One region of the Mixta mediterraneensis genome, then DNA from elsewhere that is predicted to be linked to it. Evidence: predicted binding sites of a transcription regulator. Region 1 holds the regulator's gene; each other region holds the start of a gene.
The links. Region 1 encodes ArgR, which controls arginine synthesis, uptake and breakdown. Its sites were predicted from a motif close to ANTGAATAAAAATACANT; they were not measured.
Positions count from the first base shown of each region.

Region 2: a site for ArgR is predicted at 2,177-2,194, ahead of argA (amino-acid N-acetyltransferase). Genes of this name have one in related genera too.
Region 3: a site for ArgR is predicted at 1,544-1,561, ahead of argC (N-acetyl-gamma-glutamyl-phosphate reductase). Genes of this name have one in related genera too.

Region 1 covers NZ_JASUAZ010000033.1:13-3,326, forward strand. Annotated here, with positions in the region: partial or broken gene QRY16_RS16135 (YdgH/BhsA/McbA-like domain containing protein) at 1-226, opposite strand, end outside; gene QRY16_RS16140 (YdgH/BhsA/McbA-like domain containing protein) at 320-592, opposite strand; gene yhcN (peroxide/acid stress response protein YhcN) at 686-949, opposite strand; gene argR (transcriptional regulator ArgR) at 1,440-1,910, opposite strand; gene mdh (malate dehydrogenase) at 2,343-3,281, shown strand.
Region 2 covers NZ_JASUAZ010000003.1:106,947-110,260, forward strand. Annotated here, with positions in the region: gene recD (exodeoxyribonuclease V subunit alpha) at 1-776, shown strand, start outside; gene argA (amino-acid N-acetyltransferase) at 816-2,144, opposite strand; gene amiC (N-acetylmuramoyl-L-alanine amidase AmiC) at 2,377-3,314, shown strand, end outside.
Region 3 covers NZ_JASUAZ010000004.1:162,097-165,410, forward strand. Annotated here, with positions in the region: gene ppc (phosphoenolpyruvate carboxylase) at 1-105, opposite strand, end outside; gene argE (acetylornithine deacetylase) at 349-1,497, opposite strand; gene argC (N-acetyl-gamma-glutamyl-phosphate reductase) at 1,665-2,669, shown strand; gene argB (acetylglutamate kinase) at 2,688-3,314, shown strand, end outside.

The sequences.
Region 1 (3,314 bases):
CGGTACGTGCTTCGATCACTTTGTAAGCACTGGCGCCTTGCTCATCGGCTTTCTGAGAAAGCTCCGCACGATAATCCATCGGCGCGCCAGCAGTACCACTAATCGTTACTGTACCCGCAGGCTGCATGTTTTTTGCTTGCTGCCCAGTGACCAATTGCGCGGCAGAAGCGCCAAATGCGATAACTGAAAGCAGGCTCATTGTAGCGAGGGTTGTTTTGATTTTCATAATTCGTCTCCTTATTACAATCAACAACCTGCGGATTTCGAAGGTAAAGCGGGTCGTCGATGTTTACCAGGCGCCATGCGCCGGATCGGTTAATTATTTATACAGCTCAGCGGTTACGTGGTAAGTGTCGTCCTGATTATTCTCGATGACGCGGTAGTGGCTGGCCCCTTGCGCATCGGCTTTCTGAGAAAGCACTTCATGAATATTTGTCTGATCGCCTTCGCGACCACTGACGCTGATAGTCTGATTCATGGGTTGCAGATTCATTTTCTGCGCCTGTGTATTGGTAACCAGGCTGGCGGCGCTGGCACCAAATGAAACAACGGAAGCCAGGCTCAGTACGGCAAAAATCAATTTAGTTTTCATGGGCATTCTCCTGAAATTTGGTATCGGCAACCCGAAGTGCATGCGTGCGCTTCAAAAAGGCCGCCAGTTACCAGTTATCGGGTTCATTTAAACTTAGTTATACAGTTTGGCAGTCGCGTGATAGTTACCGTTGTTATAAGCCTCAATGACGCGATAGGCTTTTGCGCCTTGCTGATCGGCTTTATCACTCAACTTCTGATTAATATCCATTGGTGAGCCAGCTATACCGCTAACACTCACGGTGCCTACAGGTTGCATATTTTGCGCCTGGGCAGCATTGATAGAATCTGCTGCAACAGCACCGAATGACAATGCAGACAGAATGCTCAGGGTGGCGATAGTCGTTTTAACGTTCATTTATATATCCTCGTCGTCTGTTTTTATCTTTTAGTTGGTGTGATTTGCATCACGAAAATAAGTATATAACTAATAACGTCAGAAATTAATACTCTGCTAATAATGTTTTTTTGTGATTCTTTAACCTTATAGCTGGTTTTAATAACCGGACGTTATAAAAACCGGTGATAAAGTGACCATTAGTAGTTATTTTGATGTTAAAACAGTGACATACGTCACTTTATCTTTTTGTGCGAAAAATCCAGGTGGATATAGCTGGTAATTGTTTTTTGCCTGACAGAAGAAGCTAATTCTAGCATTTAAACCAGTGCAATATATCGATGATGGTAGAGTTTACCAAAAGGTATGACCAATATTTTACTTTTCAACACGAATGAGGGATGTGAAGTAAACCGTTGAATTTAAGCGGAAAAAGGCTGCTTTTTTCTGACGGATGCGAAGAGGGATAAAGCGTAACCGGCAGGTTAACTGCCGGTAGCCAAAGCGGGATTTATAGCTCTTGTTCGAATAAAACCAGAATAGCGTCGTACAGCTGCTTAACCGCAAAGGTCCGTGCGGGCGTAATGAAAATGGTGTCATCACCCGCAATGGTGCCAAGGATGCCTTCTGATTTTCCCAGCGAATCCAGCAGGCGCGCAATTAATTGCGCCGCGCCGGGACTGGTATGAATCACTATCAATGCATCGTTGTAATCAATGTCCAGCACCAAATTTTTCAGCGGGCTGGTCGTGGTTGGCACACCTAATTCAGCGGGTAAACAGTAAACCATCTCCATTTTGGCGTTACGGGTTCGCACTGCGCCAAATTTGGTCAGCATACGAGAAACCTTGGACTGGTTGATATTCTCGAAGCCTTCATCCTGCAATGCCTGAACAATTTCACCTTGGGAACTGAATTTTTCTTCTTTTAATAAAGCTTTGAACGCTTTGATCAGATCGTCTTGTTTTGATGGGTTTCGCATAGGCATCCAATAAAAAAGGGGAATAACCGGGATTCGGCCCACGGCATAACGATTATTATGCATAATAATGAATGGTTATGCAATTGATTGAAAATCGAGCAGGAGAAGCCGATTAGCGGGCGGGAATAATAGCAAAGAATAATGAGCAGACCAAAAAGTCTGCCTGGGTACGCATCGGGGCAAAGGTTGTAAAATTGTTATACTATAGGAGATGCAACAACAGATAACGAATATAGCTGTTCTCTGTCTGCAGACGGCAAAAAAATTGCCGGTCATTCAGGAATAAGATGATAAGTAAGGATAGAATCCAGCGCTTAAGCGCGTCATTACGTAAAATAAGCGCGGATAATTGTCATCGCCTGAGCAGTTGATTAAGGTCTGACACAGATGGAATTTCGGCTCTTCTCTGCCCACCTTAATAAGGAGTTAAGAATGAAAGTTGCCGTTCTCGGTGCTGCTGGCGGTATTGGCCAGGCGCTTGCACTTTTACTCAAAACGCAGCTTCCTGCAGGTTCAGAACTTTCTCTCTATGATATTGCCCCGGTAACGCCGGGCGTCGCGGTCGATCTCAGTCATATCCCTACCGCTGTGAAAATTCAGGGATTTAGCGGCGAAGATGCCACGCCTGCGCTACAGGGCGCCGATGTGGTATTGATGTCGGCTGGCGTAGCGCGTAAACCCGGCATGGACCGCGCCGACCTGTTTAATGTGAATGCCGGCATTGTGCGTAATCTGATTGACCAGGTTGCCCGCACGGCACCAAAAGCGCTGATCGGTGTGATCACTAACCCGGTTAATACCACCGTGGCGATTGCTGCGGAAGTTCTGAAAAAACATGGCGTCTACGATAAAAATCGTCTGTTTGGCGTTACCACACTGGATATTATTCGCGCTAATACTTTTGTGGCTGAACTGAAAGGCAAGTCGCCGGATGAGATTGAAGTACCGGTGATTGGCGGCCATTCAGGTGTGACCATCCTGCCGCTGCTTTCTCAGGTTAAAGGCATCAGCTTTAGCGATCAGGAAGTCGCGGATTTAACCAAACGTATTCAGAACGCCGGGACTGAAGTGGTGGAAGCCAAAGCAGGTGGCGGTTCAGCGACATTATCGATGGGGCAGGCTGCGGCACGTTTTGGTTTATCGCTGGTGCGGGCGTTACAGGGTGATGCCAACGTGGTGGAATGTGCTTATGTGGAAGGAGAGGGCGAATATGCACGCTTCTTCTCGCAACCGTTGTTGCTGGGCAAAAATGGCGTTGTAGAACGCAAATCGCCTGGTACATTAAGCACTTTTGAGCAGCAGGCTCTGCATAACATGCTTGAGACGCTGAAGAAAGATATTGTGCAGGGCGAAGAGTTTGTGAAGCAGTAAGCGAAAGGTAAACGGTAAAGCGCCCGGCATGTC
Region 2 (3,314 bases), on a different contig from region 1:
GCCTGCTGAGAAAAAGTTATCGTTTCGACGCGAAATCAGGCATTGGTCAGTTGGCGAGTGCGGTGAATCTGGGCGATATACAGCAGGTTGAGAAGGTGTTTGCTGCGGCGTTTGACGATATTCATTATCAAACGTTGGATAGTGGCGAAGCCTACCAACTGATGCTGAATGAGGTAGTACAAGGCTATCAGCCTTTCCTGCAACTGATTAAGCAAAACGCAGCGCCAGAGGAGATCATTGCGGCGTTTGGTCGTTATCAACTGCTGTGCGCATTACGCGATGGGCCTTTCGGCGTACAAGGATTAAACCAGCGCGTAGAGCAGCGATTAATACAGCTACAACGTATTCGCCGTCCCGTTACAGGCAGTCGCTGGTATCCGGGGCGTCCAGTGATGATTACTCGTAATGACAGCGCGCTCGGGCTGTTTAATGGCGACATCGGCATTACGCTGCGAGATGCAGAAAATCAGCTAAAAGTATTTTTTCCACTGCCGGATGGCTCTGTCAAAGCGGTTCAGCCCAGTCGTTTACCTTCGCATGAAACGGCGTGGGTCATGACCGTGCACAAATCGCAGGGGTCGGAATTTGAACATACGGCATTAGTCATGCCTGCTCAGTTTTTGCCGCTGCTAACCCGCGAACTGGTGTATACCGCTATCACGCGCGCGCGTAAACGGTTAACGCTTTATAGCGATCTCGGGATTTTTCAGCGGGCGGTTGCATTACAAACGCAGCGGCGCAGTGGCCTGGTGGAACGCCTTGCGGGCCTGACCTAAGCAAATAAATCGGGCGGCATCATTGCCGCCCGCATCGTGTTAAGTTAAATCGGCCATCAGCACTTTGGAACGACGCTGATAGTTGTACATCTCTTTCTTACTTTCCGGCAGTGATTCAATATCCACCGGCGTAAAGCCGCGTTCCTGGAACCAGTGGATACTACGCGTGGTGAGCACAAACAGCTTTTCCAGCCCCATCTGACGCGCCTGCAGCGCCACGCGTTGCAGCAGCATTTCGCCTCGTGACGAACTACGATAATCCGGGTGCACTGCGACGCAGGCCATTTCACCGATTTTTTCATCCATAAACGGATAAAGGGCGGCGCAGGCGATAGTCAAATTGTCGCGCTGAATAATCGTGAACTTATCGATTTCCATTTCCAGCTGTTCACGTGAACGACGTACCAGAATGCCTTGTTGTTCCAGCGGACGGATCAATTCAAGAATGCCGCCAATGTCATTGATGGTAGCGCGGCGGATCTGTTCCGCGGATTCCATCACGATTTGCGTGCCGATTCCGTCGCGTGAGAATAATTCCTGTAACAGCGCTCCGCTTTCCCGATAGCTAATCAAATGGCTGCGACGCACGCCGCTGCGGCAGGCTTTTACCGCGCCACGCAGGAAGCGGACGGTGCCGGAAAGGTAATCGCCTTCACGTTCAAACGCTTCAATACGCGCCTGGGCATCGTTAGGAAACAGCTCAGAGATAATATCGCCTTTGCTGTTGATGACGCCCTGCTCGGAGCAAAAGCCAATCATCTTTTCCGCTTTCAGTTTAATGGCTAACTGCGTGGCGACTTCTTCCGACGTCAGGTTAAAACTTTCACCGGTGACAGAAACTGCAACCGGGCCCAGCAAGACAATCGCGTCATTATCAAGCTGACGGTGAATGGCTTCTTCATCGATACGACGAATGCGTCCGCTGTGGCAATAGTCCACGCCAACGTCCACACCCAACGGCTGAGCAATAATAAAATTGCCGCTGACGACATTAATATGCGCGCCCTGCAGCGGAGTATTGTTAAGGCTCATCGAAAGGCGAGCGGTAATATCAAGCTGAAGGCGACCCGCCGCTTGTTTCACTAATTCGAGCGATTGCGCATCGGTAACCCGGGTAAACTTGTGATAAACCGGCTCCAGCTGGTGTTCTGCCAGGCTGGCATCAATCTGCGGACGGGCGCCATAGACCACCACCAGACGAATACCGAGGCTGTGCAAAAGGCTGATGTCGTTGATGATGGTCGGGAAGTTCTCATGCTCAATGGCTTCACCGCCGAGCATGATGACAAAGGTTTTATCCCGATGAGCATTGATATAGGGAACGGTATGGCGAAAACCCTGAACCAGTTCAGTACTACGTTCCTTCACGGCTAACCCTCAGTGAATGGTTATTCGAATTTTTTGTATTTTTATTCTTTTGTGAAGGTTATTGCAAGCGCTAATCCTGACGTTAATTTACGAATTTTTGCATGCCAAAGCCGCTAACAGCCTGCATTATTTGGAGTTTCCAGGATAACATCGCATCAGGGATTGGATAAAGTTTTCGCCACGCAATATTTAACTGGCGTTTTTTTAGACATTACACAGCAGCTGGAGCGGCATGTCCGAAGTTAATTCCTTATTTTCACGCAGACGATTTTTACAAGGTACGGGAGCATTACTGTTGTTGAGTGTCAGCCGTGTCGGCATGGCGGCAAACAGCCACATCGTTGCAGTGCGCATCTGGCCTTCCTCAACGTATTCCCGCATGACGCTGGAATCTAATGTTCCGCTTAAGTACAAGCAATTTGCGCTGAGCCATCCCGACCGGCTGGTTATTGATATTGACGGTCTGCATCTTAATCCGGTTCTGAAAGGCGTTAATAAACTGGTTCGCGTTGACGATCCTTTTATCAAAAATGCCCGTGTGGGTCAGTTTGATGCCCACACCGTGCGCATCGTGCTGGAATTAAAGCGCAACGTGTCGCCAAAAATATTCAGCCTTACCCCCGTTGCCGGAATCAAACATCGTCTGGTGGTTGATCTTTATCCCAGTCAGGATCAGGCGGAAGACGATCCGCTGCTGGCATTGCTGAAAGATTACAACCAGGGCGACCTGGAAAAAAATGAACCTGCTCAGGCCCCGCTGCCAGGCAAAGCCGGTCGCGATCGACCGATTATCATTATGATTGATCCCGGACACGGCGGCGAAGATCCCGGCGCGCATGGCAAATATAAAACGCGCGAAAAAGATATTGTGCTGAAGATTGGTCGTCGGCTGAAGGCATTAATCGATAAAGAGCCGAACATGAAAGCCTATATGACGCGTAATGAAGATGTGTTTATTCCGCTGCGGGTGAGAGTCGCAAAGGCACGTAAGCAGCGAGCCGACCTGTTTGTGTCTATCCATGCCGATGCGTTTACCAGCCGGGCCGCGCGTGGCTCATCTGTGTTTGCGCTTTCTACCCGCGGAGCCACATCTGCTGCAGCGCGCTTTTTAGCACGAACCCAGAACGAATCGGATTTGATTGGGGGCGTCAGCATGAGTGGCGATCGCTA
Region 3 (3,314 bases), on a different contig from region 1:
CACCCGATCGAGGATGTTCTCTCCAAGCGCATCCTTAATCGTATCCCCGAGCAGTTTGCCGAGCATACTGACATTACTTCGCATTGCGGAATATTGTTCGTTCATTGGACCCTGACACCCTTATCGTCTTTTAACTTATATACCCACCGGGCATAACATCGTCTTTTATCTAGCCACGTTATGTTCCGTTCGTCAATTGACTTGAAGCGTCCTGAACGTGTCGCTAAATGTCGGAAATTCATAGAATTTAACGGAAGCAAAGCGGGATAAGTTATTCTTATTGGTAAATCCCGCAGAATGACCGGGCATTTTACTGGTAATGCAGTTAAATGCCCCATTTGCTGTTAATCAGAGGCAGAAATGGCGTACGACCTGACTGATAAGTTCGCGAGTTGGCTTGATAAATGCCGTATCGATAAATTCATCTGGCTGGTGTGCCTGATTAATGGATCCTGGGCCTAAAACCAGGGTTGGGCACAATTGCTGGATAAAAGGCGCTTCGGTGCAATAGTTCACTATCTCTGTCGGCATACCCAGCAGTTTTTCCACTACTTTTACCAGCTCATGATTGGCGGGACATTCGTAACCCGGAATCGGTGGATGCAGTTCACTGACGGTAATACGGCCCGGCCAGGCTGCACTCACCGGTGCCAGCGCTTCGTTGAGTAATTCATCTAAATCGCTCAGTGACAGTCCCGGCAGCGGGCGAATATCCATATGCAATTCACAGCAGGCGCAAATGCGATTCGCCGCATCACCGCCATGAATATGACCAAAGTTCATGGTTGGATAAGGGATAGCGAACCCATCATGGTGATAACGCTCTTTCAATGTATTACGCAGCTGCATTAAATGCCCGATCGCGTCGTGCATCAGTTCAATGGCATTGATGCCCCGTGACGGATCGCTGGAGTGGCCAGACTGGCCCTGAATGCGAATCGCATTTGACAGGTGGCCTTTGTGCGCACGCACCGGTTTAAGGGATGTTGGCTCGCCAATAATGGCACAATCCGGGCGCAGCTGAGTCGATTCAGAAAAGTACTTAGCGCCTGCCATGGTAGTTTCTTCATCAGCGCTCGCCAGGATGTAAAGCGGTTTGCTCAGCGTTGTTACATCAACATCGCGTAGCGTGTCGAGAATGAAAGCAAAAAAACCTTTCATATCGGCAGTGCCTAAACCGTACAGTTTGTTGTCGTGCTCGGTCAGCGTGAACGGATCGCGCGTCCAGCGACCTTCATCAAACGGAACGGTATCGGTGTGACCGGCGAGCAGCAGGCCACCAGCGCCGCTTCCGGTGCGGGCCAGCATGTTAAACTTATGACGCGTACCGGGCACCGGCTGCACTTCAATGCTGAAGCCCAGGTCGCGAAACCAGCCAGCCAGTAAATTGATTAAAGTTTCATTACTCTGGTCCAGCGAGGCATCGGTTGCACTGATTGACGGCGTGGCGATTAGCTGGCGGTAGAGTTCGATAAAAGGCGGTAATTTTGACTTCACTGTTGACGGTCCTTGAGTTAGGATGTATCAATATTCATGCATTAATAGTGAATAAAAATACATAAAAGTCGTTTGCCTGGGAACCTAAGTTTTCTGCAAACGACACCATGGGCAACGGGGCAAGGCCGCGTCCCGGAACGTGTGACTGTAATAAGGTATACAGCCTGATGTTGAATACACTGATCGTGGGTGCCAGTGGTTACGCTGGTGTAGAGCTTGCCACTTTCCTGAATCGCCATCCACATATGAACATAACCGCTTTGGCGGTTTCAGCGCAAAGCCCGGATGCCGGTAAGCGTTTATCTGACCTGCACCCCCAGCTGAAAGGCGTGGTGGATCTGCCACTGCAACCGCTGAGCAGTGCCGCTGAATGGGCAGATAAAGTCGATGTTGTGTTTCTGGCAACCGCTCACGAAGTTAGCCACGATCTGGCGCCGGAATTTCTGAAAGCCGGCTGCGTCGTTTTCGATTTGTCAGGCGCTTTCCGCGTTAATGATGGCGAGTTTTATACCCAGTACTACGGATTTACGCATCAGCATGGAGACTGGCTGGATAAAGCTGTGTACGGCCTTGCTGAGTTCCAGCATGAAAAAATTAAAGAAGCGCAGCTGGTAGCCGTACCCGGATGCTACCCAACCGCATCACAGCTGGCATTGAAACCCCTGGTAGATGCGGGCCTGCTGAATGAAGCGCAATGGCCCGTGATCAACGCAACCAGTGGTGTAAGCGGCGCAGGGCGTAAAGCTAACGTTGGCACCAGCTTCTGCGAAGTGAGCCTGCAACCCTACGGCATCTTCACGCATCGCCATCATCCAGAAATCGTGGCGCATCTTGGTACGCCGGTGATTTTCACTCCGCATCTTGGTAGCTTTCCGCGCGGTATTCTGGCAACTATCACCTGCCGCCTGAAAGCTGGCATTAGCCGGGAAGATGTCGCCAAAGCCTTCCATCATGCTTATCACGACAAACCGCTGGTACGTGTTTACGATCAAGGCGTTCCGGCATTGAAAGCGGTGGTTGGCCTGCCGTATTGTGATATTGGATTTGCGGTACAGGGCGAGCACCTGATTGTCGTGGCGGCAGAAGACAATTTGCTGAAAGGTGCAGCGTCGCAAGCGGTGCAGTGTATGAATATTCGTTTTGGTTTCTCTGAAACGCAGTCACTGATTTAACGGACGAGTAAGTTAACCATGACCAATCCTTTAATTATCAAGCTTGGCGGCGTACTGCTGGACAGCGAAGAAGCGCTGTCCCGGTTGTTTGACGCGCTACTGGCCTATCGCGCAGCACATCAGCGCTCGCTGATTATCGTTCACGGCGGTGGCTGCCTGGTAGACGAATTAATGAAAAAACTGGCGCTGCCGGTGAAGAAAAAGGGTGGCCTGCGCATTACGCCAGCCGATCAAATCGACATCATTACCGGTGCGCTGGCGGGAACAGCCAACAAAACGCTGCTGGCATGGGCGAGAAAATATGGCATCAACGCGGTTGGCCTGTGTCTTGGCGATGCTGGTTTGGTGAACGTGGCGCAGTTTGATGAAGAACTCGGCCATGTTGGCAATGCTACGCCGGGTAATCCAGCGTTGATTAATACGTTGCTGGGCGCCGGATACATGCCCGTGATCAGCTCAATCGGGATCACCGATAGCGGTGAGTTGATGAATGTTAACGCCGACCAGGCCGCAACAGCGCTGGCTTCAACTATCGGTGCTGATTTAGTCTTGTTGTCGGATGTCAGCGGTATTCTGGACGGTAAAGGTCAGCGCATTGAAGAAATGACTGCAGATAAAGCCGAACAGTTAATTGCTCAGGGCATT